2 regions of the Pseudarthrobacter sp. NPDC058196 genome follow, and region 2 is predicted to be linked to the other one. Evidence: riboswitches for the same ligand, from Rfam matches in the RefSeq annotation. Region 2 holds a riboswitch; the other holds the start of a gene.
What was found. Region 2 has a riboswitch for thiamine pyrophosphate ahead of thiO (glycine oxidase ThiO). Riboswitches for the same ligand answer to the same signal wherever they lie in the genome.

Region 1 (7,116 bases), on a different contig from region 2:
GTCCGGGAGGTTGGCCAGGTTCTCAAGGGCCGCCACCAAGCCGTCAACGCGGCTTTCGGTGAGGGTGAGCCTGTCCAGGAGCGCCTTGGAGGTGCCGTTGTCCCGGCCGCGCCGCACGTCCATGGCATTGGCGGCGAGGATGGCCTGCACGTTCTCCTGCAGGGCTGCTCCCACCGCGCGGAGGCCGCGGTCTTTCCATGCCCGGTTGGCGGTGGCCATACGGCGGGCTGCGTGGCGGGACCGGTCCGCGATGGCGTGGACCGCCGCTTCGACGTCAGGCGCGTCGTCCGGCACCCCTGCTTCCTGTCCTGCCGCCGGACCCGGCTGCTCGTGGGCAGCAGTGGTTCCGGTATTAACAGCAGCGTGGGTCAGGGCTTCAGTCATGGTCCAAGTTTAGGCGAGCCGCCCGTTTAGACCAGCACCAGGTCGTCTACATGAACAACTTCGCGGTCATAGCCGCTGCCCAGTTCCTCGCCCAGCTCCCGGGTGGAGCGCCCGAGCATGTGCGGCAGCTCCTGGGAGGAGTAGTTGACCAGTCCCCGGGCGACAACGGTGCCGTCGGCACCGGCCAGTTCAACGGCGTCGCCCGCTTCAAAGTCGCCGTGCACGGCCGAGATGCCCGCAGGGAGCAGGGACGTGTGGTGGTGGCGCACAGCCCGCACCGCGCCGTCGTCCAGGACCAGGCGGCCCTGCACGGAGGCGACATGGGCCAGCCACAGGAGGCGCACGGGCTTGCGCGAGCCGTTAACCGAGAACCAGGTGCCGACGTCCTCGCCGTTCAGGGCCGCGGCCGCGTTGGGCGTGGACGTGACCAGGGCGTGGATTCCCGAGCCTGCCGCCATGCTGGCCGCTTCCACCTTGGTCATCATTCCGCCGGTGCCCACTCCGGCCTTGCCTGCTTTGCCAATGGACACGCCCTCAAGGTCGCGTGCCCCGGTGACCAGCGGGATGCGCTTGGCACCGTGGGCGGGCGGACCGTCGTAGAGGGCGTCGACGTCGGACAGCAGCACGAGCGCGTCAGCGCGGACCAGGTGCGCCACCAGGGCGGCGAGCCGGTCGTTGTCGCCAAAGCGGATTTCGTGGGTGGCCACGGTGTCGTTCTCGTTCACGACGGGGACCACGCCAAGGTTGAGGAGCCGGTCCATGGCGCGGAGGGCATTGGTGTGCTGGCTGCGCCGCATCAGGTCCTCCGCCGTGAGCAGGACCTGGCTGACGGTGACCCCATGGGCACCGAACGCCTGGGTGTACCGGGCCATGAGAAGGCCCTGGCCCACGCTGGCCGCGGCCTGCTGGGTGGCCAGGTCCCGGGGACGCTTGGCCAGCCCCAGCGGGGCCAGCCCGGCGGCGATGGCGCCGGAGGACACCAGGATGATTTCGGCACCCGCGTTGCGCTTGGCGGCGAGGGCGTCGGCCAGTGCGGTGAGCGACTCCTCGGAAATGCCGCCCTTGATGCTGGTGAGTGAGGAGGATCCCACCTTCACCACGATGCGGCGGGCACCTGCCAGCAGGCTTCTGTCCACGGAGCCCGCGGCGGGCGCCGTGTCCACGACCCTAGAGGTCATCGTCCGCTTCCATTCCGCTGTCCTGAACGGGGTTGGCAGCACGGCGTCCGCTGACGGACTCGGTCCAAACACCGGCCTTGCGTTCTGCCTCGAGTTCGGCACGGGCGGCAGCCTTGGCGTCGCGGCGTTCCTGCTGCTCCTCACGCTTCTGGCTGCGCGTGGGGCGGTCGCCGATATCAGCGAACCGGACGTCCGTGCCACGGGGTGAAGCCAGGAGTTCGGCGCCTGCCATCATGGTGGGCTCCCAGTCGAAGACGACGCCGTCGTCCTCACCAATGACCACGGTATCCCCCGGCTTGGCACCCTGCCTGAACAGTTCGGTTTCCACGCCAAGCTTGGCCAGCCGGTCCGCAAGGTAGCCGATGGCTTCCTCGTTGGTGAAGTCAGTCTGCTTGACCCAGCGCTCGGGCTTCTCGCCGAGGACGCGGAACAGCGGTTCCAGGTTCTTTTCCTCGCGGCGGATCTTGAACCCGGTTTCATTGACGGCGCGGGGCCGCAGCACGACGGGCTGGACCTTGGGCGGTTCGGCGGCGACAGCGTCGCGGGCGGCTTGGACGATTTCGGCCATGGCGAAGCCGAGCTGGCGCAGGCCCTCGTGGCTGGTGGCGGAGACCTCGAAGACGCGGTATCCGCGCGATTCCAGTTCGGGGCGCACGAATTCGGCCATGTCCTTGCCGTCGGGCAGGTCCACTTTGTTCAGTGCCACGAGGCGGGGGCGGTGGTTGAGGGGAACCACCTGGCCGTCGGAGCCTGCGTAGCTCATGTCCACCGCGTACTTTTCGAGTTCGCCTTCAATGATGGCGAGGTCCGAGAGCGGATCGCGCTCGGATTCGAGGGTGCCGCAGTCAAGCACGTGGACCAGGGCGGCGCAACGCTCAACGTGGCGCAGGAAGTTGTGCCCCAGGCCCTTGCCTTCGCTGGCGCCTTCGATCAGGCCCGGGACGTCGGCGATGGTGAAGCGGACATCGCCGGCCTGCACGACGCCCAGGTTGGGGATCAGGGTTGTGAAGGGGTAGTCGGCGATCTTGGGCCGGGCGGCCGACATTGCGGCGATCAGGCTGGACTTGCCCGCAGACGGGAAGCCCACCAGGGCGATGTCCGCAATGGACTTCAGTTCAAGGACAACATCGCGGGAGTCGCCTTCGATTCCCAGCAGGGCAAACCCGGGGGCGCGCCGCTTCTGCGAGGACAGGGCGGCGTTGCCGAGCCCGCCAATCCCCCCGGCAGCGGCCACGAACTCCGCCCCCTCGCCGACGAGGTCAGCCAGCACGGTGCCGTCCTTGGATTTGACCACGGTGCCGTCCGGTACGGGGAGGATCAGCGTTTCGCCGTTCTTGCCGCCGCGCCAGTCGCCCATGCCGGGACCGCCGTTGCTGGCGTGCCGGTGCGGGGCGTGGTGGTAATCCAGGAGCGTGGTGGTCTGGTGGTCCACCCTGAGGATCACGTCGCCGCCGTTGCCGCCGTTGCCGCCGTCGGGCCCGCCGAGGGGCTTGAACTTCTCACGGTGGACGGAAACGCATCCATGGCCGCCGGTTCCGCCGGATACGTGCAGTACTACCCGGTCTACAAAGCTGGCCACGTGGATCTCCTCAGAATGCTGTTTACGCGGCGCCCGGGGACGCCACAACGATTGTAATGCTGTTAAAAGAACAGTGGAGCGGGCCCTCAGGCCCGCTCCACCGCTTCAAGACTGGTTGTTACTCTGCGGCTGCAGCAGCAACGATGTTGACCACGCGACGTCCGCGGCGGGTGCCGAATTCAACGGCGCCCGGGGTCAGTGCGAACAGGGTGTCGTCACCGCCGCGGCCTACGCCGGCACCCGGGTGGAAGTGGGTGCCACGCTGGCGGACGATGATCTCGCCTGCGGAAACGACCTGGCCACCGAAGCGCTTGACGCCGAGGTACTGTGCGTTGGAATCGCGACCGTTGCGAGTGGAGCTCGCGCCCTTTTTATGTGCCATCTGAAATGCCTGCCTCTAAATTCTGGGGAATCTGTTGAAATGCCTGAACAGTAACCGGTGGTTACTTGATGCCGGTGATCTTGACCTTGGTCAGTTCCTGGCGGTGACCCTGGCGCTTCTTGTAGCCGGTCTTGTTCTTGAACTTCTGGATGACAATCTTAGGACCACGCAGGTCCTGGAGGATTTCAGCCGTAACAGTTACCTTGGCCAGGTCCTTGGCTGCGGAGGTGACCTTGTCACCGTCAACCAGGAGCAGTGCGGGCAGCTCAATGGTGCTGCCGGCTCCACCGGCGACGCGGTTCAGGGTAACGAAGTCTCCAACGGAAACCTTCTCTTGGCGGCCGCCTGCGCGGACAATCGCGTACACCACTTGGGAACTCACTTCTCTCGACGTTTATAACAAAATTTGCGTGCGGAACCGACTCAATAAAAGCCTGGTTTCTCGCTGTGCCTCAACGCCGTGGGGTCATAACCCAAGTGTTGGCGTAAGCACCGAAGATCCAGAATACGCTAAATCCGTCTCCAGCCGCAAATGAGGCTGGTTCCGGAGGGCCGGCTGTGATAGTAACCACAACCTGGCATGCAGCGCCGCAACCGTGCGTATCCATTGTAGCCGGGGCGCCGCCATCGGTCGTCAGGAGTGGATGCGCGGCGCGTCGAAGAATTCCATTTCAAGCCGGCAGGACTGCTTGAACGCCGTCACCATGGCCGCCTGTTCGTGGTCGGAGGCCTTCCGTCCGGCCTCGTCCACGATGGCGATGGCCTGCCGGGTGGCCTCAGCGAAGCCTTCGTCGGCATAGGTGCGGATCCACGCAGCGTAGGCGTGCCCGTCCGGTTCGCCTGCCGCGAGGAACTGGGCGTGCAGTGTCCTGCCAACCTCGGCGTAGAGCCAGAAGCAGGGAAGGACAGCAGCGGCCAGGACGGCATAGCTGCCCGACGCCGAGACGGCAGTGAGGTGGTCAACGTAGGACTTGGTGACCGGCCCAAGGCCCGTCTGCCCGGGCCGGGTGCTGAGCCACGAGCGGTGCAGCTCCGATTCCACCTCCAGGCACTGCCGGGCCGAGCCTGCCCAGAACAGCTGCTCCGCCTCGGAGGGGGCCAGGGCGCTGGCCCGGGCCAGCACCCGGGAGTATCCGTTCAGGTACTGGGCGTCCTGGGCGAGATAGTAGGCGAAGTCCTTCTCGGCCAGTTCGCCCGAGACCAGGCCGAGGATGAAGTCCAGGGCGTAAATATCCGCCAGGTCCTGCCGGGCTTCGGCCCAAAGCCGTGCCGCGAAGCCGCCTTCCCGGAGGTGGGGCCGTACATGGTGGAAGTGGTGCACGGGTCCGCTCCCCTGGCCCACCTCCAGCTGGCCGGACTCCTCAAGCGCTCCGGCCAGCCAAGGCTTGACCGTCCGCAGTGACGCCTCCCAGTCGCCCAGCCGCGCCTGGACCGTTGCCATGGCAGAGGACAGCGAACAACCCGTGCCGTGGCTGTTGCCGGTGTTGACGCGGGCGCCAGGCACTTCCACGACGTCACGGGCCAGCAGGCCGGCGGTGTTCACCAGTGCGTCCGGGCAGCCCTCCCCTGACAGGTGTCCGCCCTTGACCAGGACGGTGGCGCCTGTGGCATCCGCCAGGCGCCTGCCCTGCTCCAGTGCGGCTTCCCAGTCCCCCGCGGGTTCTTCGCCCACGAGCATGGCCAGTTCCGGAAGGTTGGGGGTGATGAGGTGGGCAAGCGGCAGCAGGTCGCGGAGGGCGGCTTCGGCGGATTCCTTCAGCAGCCGGTCGCCGCTGGTGGCCACCATCACCGGGTCCAGGACCACGACGGCGGGACGCACCTTCTCGAGCCACTGCCTGACCGTGCGGATCACCGCTTCGTCGCCGAGCATGCCAATCTTGACGGCGTCGATGGTGATGTCGTCGCTGACGGCATCGAGTTGCTGGGCCAAAAATGCAGCAGGCGGAACGTGGACGGCCACGACGCCGCGGGTATTCTGCGCCGTGAGTGCTGTGATGGCGGCCATGCCATACCCGCCGTGCGCTGCAATGCTTTTCAGATCCGCCTGGATTCCTGCTCCGCCGGATGGATCCGAGCCCGCGATGGAGAGGACGCGTGGGATGTCGCGGCCCCCAGGGGTTCCGAAGGGGTCAGTGGAGGCAGTTGGCAGGGGCATGGAGAGGGTCGAAGACAACAGACATCCCTTCGCCGGTACTAGCCGGACAGGTTCAACGGGTGTGGATCTCAGCCGGCCTTCTGCGCGGCACCCCGTGTCGGATTCCCAGCCTAGCCGGTGGCACGGTGGCACGGTGAAGGTGACAGCGTCCGGATACAGGAAGTCCCCGCTTCGTGGACTGTTCCCCCTGAATTTTCGGGGGGAATAGTCCACGAAGCGGGGACTTCACTTATCGACGCGGTGGCCTGCCGGGATTTACAGCTCCGAAGCCGGGACGCCCACGCCGAGGATGATCGGTTCCTCGGAGCGCTTGCCGGTATCCGCCGCCTGCTGGTTCGCGGGCTCGGGGACCTTCGCTGCGTGCGAGTGCCCCGTGGTGGCGGGTTGGACGTTCTCATGGTGCTGGACGGCGGTTTCGTTGGCGGCACCCTGGGCGCGGCTGGCGGCACGGTGGCGGCGCGGCCTGCGCTGCCTGGTCTGCTCCAGCGTGTGGTCGGAGTAGTCCTTCCCGGCCGGTGCTTCCGCGGCGCGCGCCTGGGCTTCGCCGCCCTGCGGCCGGCTTTCCTGCGCGGCCTGTTCCGTTGCCTCATCAGCGGCTGCGGGGTTTTCCGGTGCGGCCTCAACGGCGGATTCCGGCTGGCCGAGGTGCGCGAATGCTTCCGCGAGACGGTCCAGCGTCAGGGCGGCCTTGGGGTGCTGCTCCTCCGCGTGCTCCACGAACGGAAGCGGTACTTTCTCGCCGCCGAACGTCAGGACCGCTGCGGGACGCCCGTGCGCATCGGCGTCGTGCTTCTCCGCGTCAGCTGCCGGAGCAGGCTGGACCGGCGCTTGCGGGGCCGGAGCCTGCCCTGCCGGGGCGTGCCGGGCAGCTGCCAGCTCGTCGTCGTGCAGGTGCGCCGCGTGGGCCGCTGCGGCGATGTTCGCCAGGGCAAGCCGGGTGGCCTCAGCCTTGGCGTGCCGCTCGGCGTCGGTGGGGTCCGGTTGGACGGTGTGCACATGCACCGCCGGTGCCGGAACGGCCTCGGCCTGCTGGCTACCGCGTCCACGGCGGCGTTTCCGCTCGGTGCGGGCACCGGGCTGGCCGGCGTCGGTCCGCTGCCCCTCCGGGCGGTGGGCCTCCCCACGGGTGTCGGGACGGTTGTCGGCGCGCTGGACGTGGTGTTCGGCCGCCACGATGTTGGCCCGGCGGTGCTCCACCGGATCGTCGTGGGTCACCACGCCGCGTCCAGCGCATGCCTCGCACTGCTCGCCGAAGACTTCCAGCAGGCCGGTGCCCATGCGCTTGCGCGTCATCTGGACCAGGCCCAGGGACGTGACCTCGGCAACCTGGTGCTTGGTCCGGTCACGGCCCAGGCACTCGACGAGGCGGCGCAGGACCAGGTCGCGGTTGGACTCGAGAACCATGTCAATGAAGTCGATCACAATGATGCCGCCGATG
Region 2 (7,116 bases):
GATGGGGAAGGGGTGCGTGATCCCGGCGTCGGCCAGGGACTCGACAATGTCCGCGCGGACGTTGTAGTCGGCAAACGACTTCTCCGCGATCTCGTGCGGCGTTTCGTCCGAGATAATGGTCTCTTCCGGCTCGATGGTCTCGGTGCCGGACGCATCGGTCAGGAGCTGGTGGGTATGCAATTCACTCACGGGGAGTTTCCTTATTCATTTGGGCAATGGCGCTGCCTGCTCAACGGGCCGGCCAATCCTGGCCGTTCCGGAGCACGCTCGGGCGCGCAAGCAAATCCAGTGGAAGCCGATCGCGGGCTATCTAATGCTGGCACTGGTGACCAACGGGCAAATCTCAAGATCGCGTAGGGGCGGGCTTGTTGGTTTCAAATCAAGGAAATCAACGACCGGGCATCCAGTTCTACCCTCCCAGTCTAGCCGTACAGGGACAAGATCCCTGTCTTGGCCGTTCCTGCCGCGTCCGCAGGGCCCTATGGAACCAGTTCGAAGTGGATCTGCCGGGTGGTGATATCGGAGGACAGCAGCCGGACGCGCACCTTGGTACCGGACGTCAGCTCGCCTGCGCAGCGGGCGGTGACAGCCGGTTCGGCGATCTGGATGATCCCGGAACTGCCGTTCCCGTTGCCGTTCTTCGCTGCCCCGTTGCCGTTCCCGTTCTGGGGCTTCGACCCGGAAATCACGATCGCGTCGAATTCCTGGCCGATGTGGTTCAACAGCAGTGCCGCCTCCACAGTGTCCAGCGCCATCCGCTCCATCCGCGACGCCAGCTGGTCGGAACCGGCCATGATTCCCGGCAGCAGCGGCAACGCCTCCCGCGCCCAGCCCGGAACATCCCCGCCGTTGCTGAGGGCCTCGCAGATCACCAGCACGAAACGATCCACCAGCCGCCGCAGCGGGGCGGTGGTGTGGGCGTAGGCGGCTCCGATGGCGGACTGGATACCGTCGTCCGGGACTGTCCCGTCAAACGCGGTGTAGGACGCACCGCGGAACAGCATCCCGGCCGAATGCATGATGGCCAGCTGGCGGGGATCGGTGGGGTCCAGCGAGCGCAGGTACTCGCCGTAGCTGACTTCGCCGTCCCACGGCCTGCCCAGCACCTCGGTCTGCAGCCGGAAATGCCTCAGCGACCGCTCATCCGGGGCCGGCATGGTGCGCAGGATGCCCACCTTGCCTTCCAGCATGAGCTGGGCGGCGGCCATTCCCGTCATCAGCGAAATCTGCGCGTTCCAGTCCTCCACGGGAAGCTGCGGGGCGGCGTCGATCCGGTAGCCGCCGTCGGGCAGCTGCACGATCTCCTGCTCCGGCATGTTGAGGCTGGCGCCCCCGCGCGCCCGCTCCAGCGCCACCCGTTTCAGCCCCACGTCCCGGAGGAGCTCCAGCACGGGGGGAGCGGTGCCGGCGTCCAGGGCGGCCTGTGCCCCTTTGTAGCTGAGCTTGTCGCGGCTGCGGATCCGCGCCCGCCTGACGCCCACGGACATCACCGCTGCGTCGGCGTCGAGCATGAATTCCCAGACGAAAGCCGAACACTCCTGGCCCGGCAGCAGGCTCCCGGCACCTTCGCTGATGACCTCCGGGTGCAGCGGGATGCGGCCGTCGGGGGCGTAGAACGTTTGTCCGCGGCGCCTGGTTTCGGTATCCAGCGGACCACCCGGCACCACGAAGGCCGGAACATCGGCTATCGCGTACAGCACCCGGTAGCCGCTCCCGTCCGGCTCGATGAACACGGCCTGGTCCAGGTCCGTGGACGAGGCGGGGTCAATGGTCACGAACTCAACGGCGGTCAGGTCATAGGACGGCAGCTTCAGGGCCGCGACGGCGGCGCGGGCATCGTCCACGGCCGCTGCCGGATAAGGCCCTGGCAGTTCTAGTTCGGCCCGCAACGCACCCAGTGCCTCTTCCAAGGCGTTCCGATGGTCGCGGACATTGGGAGCCAACCGATGATGTGACACAAAAGTCAGCGTAACTCCAAGTCCTGGGTTTACGCAGGCCCGGGGCCGGCAGCGTCCAGCGCGTCGAGCAAGGAGGCGGCAGCGGCCGCGGGATCCGCCGCCTCGGTAATGGCACGGACCACCACGATCCTTCGTGCACCAGCCTCCGCCACCTGGTGAACGTTCCCGTGGTCGATGCCCCCGATGGCAAACCACGGCACCGGGTTGGATGCCTCCGCGGCGGCCCTGGCGGCATACTTGACCAGGTCAAGCCCGACGGCGGTCCGGCCCGGTTTGGTGGGCGTGGCCCAGACAGGTCCCACACAGAAATAGTCCAGGTGGGAGGGTCCGGCAGCGGCGGCGAGTGCGGCATCGACCTGGTCCGGGCTGTGGCTGGACAGCCCGACGGCGGCATTGCCGTTCACCAGCGTGCGGGCGGCAGCCAGCGGAAGGTCCTTTTGGCCGATGTGGAACACCGGTGCGCCGGACAGGACAGCGATGTCGGCCCGGTCGTTGACGGCCCACAGCCGCCCGTGGCGCACCGCCGCATCCTTCAAGACCGCCAGCAGGTCCAGTTCCTCTGCGGCTTCAATGCCCTTGTCGCGCAACTGGATAATGTCCACGCCGCCGGCGAACGCGGCATCCACGAACCGGGCAAAGTCGCCGCGGTCCCGGCGCGCGTCCGTGCAGAGGTACAGTCGGGCCGCCCCAAGGGCAGGAAAGGAGGAAGGGGACATATTCATGCCTGCCAGCCTAGTTCCTCTAAACTGGGCTGGTACTGCGGGAGCCCGCGGCAGCTGTCACAAAGCGCCGGGCTGAGAGGGCGTCAGAGCCGACCGCTTGACCTGATCCGGCTAATACCGGCGTAGGGAAGGAACCACGCCATGGCTACCTCCAAGAACTGCCTGCCCGGGCCTGCCGACGACGCCATCCGGGCCGACGTCGCCGTCATCGGTGCGGGAGTGGTGGGACACGGAATCGCCTGGGAAGTCCAGCGCTCCGGTCGGTCCGTTGTGCTCATCGATGACGCACCAGGGGCCGGCGCCAGCTGGGCCGCTGCCGGCATGCTGGCCCCCGTCAGCGAGCTGCACTACCAGGAAGAGGACCTCCTGGACCTCATGCTCGACGCATCATCCCGTTGGCCTGGCTTCGCTGCCGGCGTCGCCGCCGCCGCAGCCGGTGCCGGGACCGGCTACCTGACGACCCCCACCCTCGCCGTCGGTGTCGACGCCGCAGACCGGCGGGCGCTGATGGACCTGCGCGCAGTGCAGCAGGCCAGCGGCCTGGAGGTGGAACCGTTGACCGTGCGTGAAGCCCGCAGCCGCGAACCCCTGCTGAGCCCGGGGATCTCATGCGCGCTGGACACCCCGGCGGACCACCAGGTGGACCCGAGGAAACTGATAGCGTCCGTGCGGCTGGCCCTCGCCGCAGGAGCGCGCGAAACCCCGGAGCTGGCGGTCGCCGGCGCCGGTGAGGGGTATGCAGTACCGGAACGCGCGGCCGGACTGCTGTGGAGAGACGGGACGGTGGCCGGCGTCCGCCTGGGGAGCGGCAGCACTGTCCTGGCGGCGGAAACGGTGGTGGCCAACGGCCTGCACGCCGCGTCCCTGGACGGCCTGCCCCACGGCCTTGAACTGCCTCTGCGCCCGGTGCACGGGGACATCCTCCGGCTTTCCGTGCCCCGGCACCTCCGCCCGCTGGTTACCGCCACGGTGCGCGGGCTGGTCCACGGGATCCCGGTGTACATCGTGCCCCGGGAGGACGGGACGGTGGTTATCGGCGCCTCCCAACGGGAGGACGCGCTCTCCGACGCCGTGAGCGCCGGCAGCGTGTACCAGCTGCTCCGGGACGCCCAGGCGCTGGTTCCCGCCGTCGCCGAACTCGAACTCCTGGAATGCACCGCCCGTGCGCGCCCCGGGACCCCCGACAATGCACCCCTGCTGGGCCGGGTTGCGGTGTCCATGGGATCCGGCGGTCCAGCGGACGGGCACATACCGGGGCTGATCATCGCCACGGGGTTCTTCCGGCACGGAGTCCTGCTCACTCCTGCCGCAGCGGCGATCTGCGCAGCACTGCTGGACGGCGCAGCCGATCCCCGCTGGGCGCCGTTCAGCCCGGACCGTTTTTCCAGGCCGGCCGTGGCCGTACCAAGCCCCCACATGAAGGAGACAGCGTGAACATCACCCTCAACGGAAACCCGCACTCAGTGGACGACGGCGCCTCCATCACCACGCTCGTCAGCCAGGTCACCGGGCGGCCGCTGGCTCCCAACGGCCAGGCGACGGACGGCGGGAAACTGGGCGTCGCCGTCGCACACAACGCCCAAGTGGTGCCGCGCAGCCAATGGTTCGGTACCGCGCTCGCCGACGGCGACGACATCGAACTCGTCACCGCAGTTCAGGGAGGCTGACACCATGACCGAAACCGGCACCATCAACACCGCAAGCCACGCCGCCGACGACGCACTGGTGATCGACGGCCTCGCCCTGGGATCCCGGCTCATCATGGGCACCGGCGGTGCGCCCAGCCTGGACGGACTGGGCGCCGCGCTCCTGGCCTCCGGCACGGCGCTGACCACAGTGGCCATGCGGCGCTACTCAACAGCAGAAACCGGCTCGCTGTTCCAGCTGCTGGTGGACCACGGGATCAAGGTCCTGCCCAACACCGCCGGCTGCTTCACCGCCCGCGACGCCGTCCTCACCGCGGAACTGGCCCGGGAAGCGCTCGAAACCGACTGGGTGAAGCTGGAGGTCATCGCCGACGAACAGACCCTGCTGCCGGACGCCGTGGAACTTGTTGACGCCACCGAGCAGCTGGTCAACCGCGGCTTCAAGGTCTTCGCCTACACCAACGACGATCCGGTGCTGGCACTGCGGCTGGAAAACCTTGGCGCCACCGCCGTGATGCCCCTCGGCGCACCGATCGGCACCGGACTGGGCATCCTGAACCCGCACAACATCGAGCTCATCGTGTCCCGCGCCTCGGTGCCCGTGGTCCTGGACGCCGGCATTGGCACAGCCTCCGACGCCGCCCTGGCCATGGAGCTGGGCTGCGACGCCGTTCTGCTGGCCACGGCCGTGACGCGGGCGCAGAACCCGGCTCTGATGGGCGAAGCGTTCAAGCACGCCGTCATTGCGGGCAGGCTGGCGAGGGCTGCCGGACGCATCCCGCGCCGGGAACACGCCCTTGCGTCATCGGCCATGGAAGGCCGGGCAGAGTTCCTCTAGGCCGTTAAATAACTGTGGCCACCACCCGTCGGGGTGGTGGCCACAGTTAGCGTCAGGGGCGGTTCAGCTCCGCAGGACCGCGTTCAGCCGCTCGACGTCATGGCGTGCACGGGTGCGGCCCAAGTACACGACGACGGCGATGGCCGCAGCAGTACCGAGGACGATCGGCAAGACCCAGGGAAGCCACGTCAGCCCCGGAAGGTAGCCGAAGCCTGCCGTCATAAGGATGATCCACGCCATCGCGGCAACCCCCACCGCGATACCGGCAGGCACGCCTGCGCCGTACCGGGCGTGGCGTTTGTCATTGGCCCAGACGATGAACCCGGCGGCGAGCGTGGCCAGCACCACGATGGTCAGCGACAGCATGGATCTCCTTGGAACGTGCGGGCGGCCTAGAACTGGCCGAAACCTACGCGGCGGACCTCTTCGGCGCCGATTTCCACATACGCCAGTGCGCTGCCGGGAACAATGATCAGGCGTCCCTTGTCATCCTTCAGGCGCAACTGGGTGCCTTCGTTGATGGCTTCACCAACAGTCTTGGCCACCGTCTCAGCATCCTGCGCTGATTCGAGCACGATTTCGCGGCCAACGTTTTGAACGCCGATCTTAATTTCCAAGGGGGCCTCCCAGCCTGGTTTGTCGATGATGTCTTATTTGTAGTCTAGGACTCTTTGGGGAAGCGAGAGATTCCGCGCCAAGCTAAACGGTAGATAAGGTCGCTGGCCACGTTGAGGTCCAAGTTGCCGTCCGTTTCCAGCCAATACCGGGCGCTGACCTGCGCCATCCCGGCGAGGCCGCGGCCCAGGAGTTCCGCCTCCAGGTGGGGGAGCTTGGTGTCCTCGGCAATGACCCGGGCGATGGCGTCCGCGAAGGTCCGGTTGAAGGTCTCCAGCCTGGAGCTGACATCGGGATCATTGATCAGGTCCGATTCGAACACCAGGCGGTGCGCCTGGTCGTCGTTGGCGATGAAGTGGAAGTAGGCGCGCATCACGGCCTGCACGCGCTCGTCGTTGTCACTGGTGGAGTTCAACGCGCCCAGCATCAGCTCGGTCAAGGACGTCAGGTGGCTTTCCAGCAGGGCCAGGTACAGCTCACGCTTGGACGGGAAGTGCTGGTACAGCACGGGCTTGCTCACATGGGCAGTCTCTGCAATTTCGTCCATCGCGGCCCCGTGGTAGCCATTGGCAACGAAAACTTCCTGCGCGGCGGCAAGCAACTGCGCACGGCGCTCGTCCCGTGGCAGCCGGGCGGACCGGTGGCCTGCGGGGCGGGAGGGAATTTGCGGTTCGGCCGCGGGCGGGCGGTCAGCCCGTGCTTCAGGGACCACAGTTGTCCTTCTTTCCATTGCAGTTACATTCACTTTACTGCGGGGTAATATGACCCGGCGGTATCCCGGGGCATACATTGAAGTATGGCTTCGACGTTCACCGCAAATGTTTCAACCCATTCCCTGGATCCGCTGGTGGAACCGGCTGCCGGACTGACGTCCGCCGAGGTGGAACGCTACTCCCGGCACCTGATCATTCCTGAGATCGGCGCGCTGGGGCAGCGGCGGCTCAAGAACGCCAAAGTGCTGGTCATCGGAGCCGGCGGCCTCGGTTCACCAGCGCTGCTGTACCTCGCCGCGGCAGGGGTGGGCACGTTGGGCATCATCGACGACGACGTGGTGGACCTGAGCAACCTGCAGCGCCAGGTCATCCATGGCGTGGAGGACGTGGGAAGGTCCAAGATCGAGTCGGCCCGCGATGCCATTGCCGCACTGAACCCGCTGGTGGATGTCCGGCTCCACAACGTGCGCCTGGATTCGGGCAACGCGCTTGAGCTGTTCGCGGAGTACGACCTCATCCTGGACGGTGCTGACAACTTCGCCACCAGGTACCTGGTGAACGATGCCGCTGCCATCCTGGGCAAGCCTTACGTGTGGGGCTCCATCTTCCGTTTCGACGGACAGG

Region 1: it holds a riboswitch for thiamine pyrophosphate, as region 2 does, so the genes downstream of both, thiD (bifunctional hydroxymethylpyrimidine kinase/phosphomethylpyrimidine kinase) here and thiO (glycine oxidase ThiO) in region 2, are expected to answer to the same signal.

What each region holds. Positions count from the first base shown of each region.
Region 1 is NZ_JBHVVN010000001.1:60,867-67,982, reverse strand. Features, by position in the region: gene ACFVVC_RS00320 (glutamate-5-semialdehyde dehydrogenase) at 1-384, opposite strand, end outside; gene proB (glutamate 5-kinase) at 411-1,562, opposite strand; gene obgE (GTPase ObgE) at 1,552-3,141, opposite strand; gene rpmA (50S ribosomal protein L27) at 3,260-3,523, opposite strand; gene rplU (50S ribosomal protein L21) at 3,585-3,893, opposite strand; gene thiD (bifunctional hydroxymethylpyrimidine kinase/phosphomethylpyrimidine kinase) at 4,158-5,678, opposite strand; TPP riboswitch at 5,686-5,783, opposite strand; gene ACFVVC_RS00290 (Rne/Rng family ribonuclease) at 5,934-7,116, opposite strand, start outside.
Region 2 is NZ_JBHVVN010000003.1:348,683-355,798, reverse strand. Features, by position in the region: gene ACFVVC_RS06640 (DEAD/DEAH box helicase) at 1-189, opposite strand, end outside; gene ACFVVC_RS06635 (RNB domain-containing ribonuclease) at 480-1,958, opposite strand; gene thiE (thiamine phosphate synthase) at 1,988-2,680, opposite strand; TPP riboswitch at 2,708-2,827, shown strand; gene thiO (glycine oxidase ThiO) at 2,822-4,114, shown strand; gene thiS (sulfur carrier protein ThiS) at 4,111-4,347, shown strand; gene ACFVVC_RS06615 (thiazole synthase) at 4,352-5,164, shown strand; gene ACFVVC_RS06610 (hypothetical protein) at 5,228-5,530, opposite strand; gene ACFVVC_RS06605 (DUF3107 domain-containing protein) at 5,557-5,781, opposite strand; gene ACFVVC_RS06600 (TetR/AcrR family transcriptional regulator) at 5,826-6,491, opposite strand; gene moeB (molybdopterin-synthase adenylyltransferase MoeB) at 6,576-7,116, shown strand, end outside.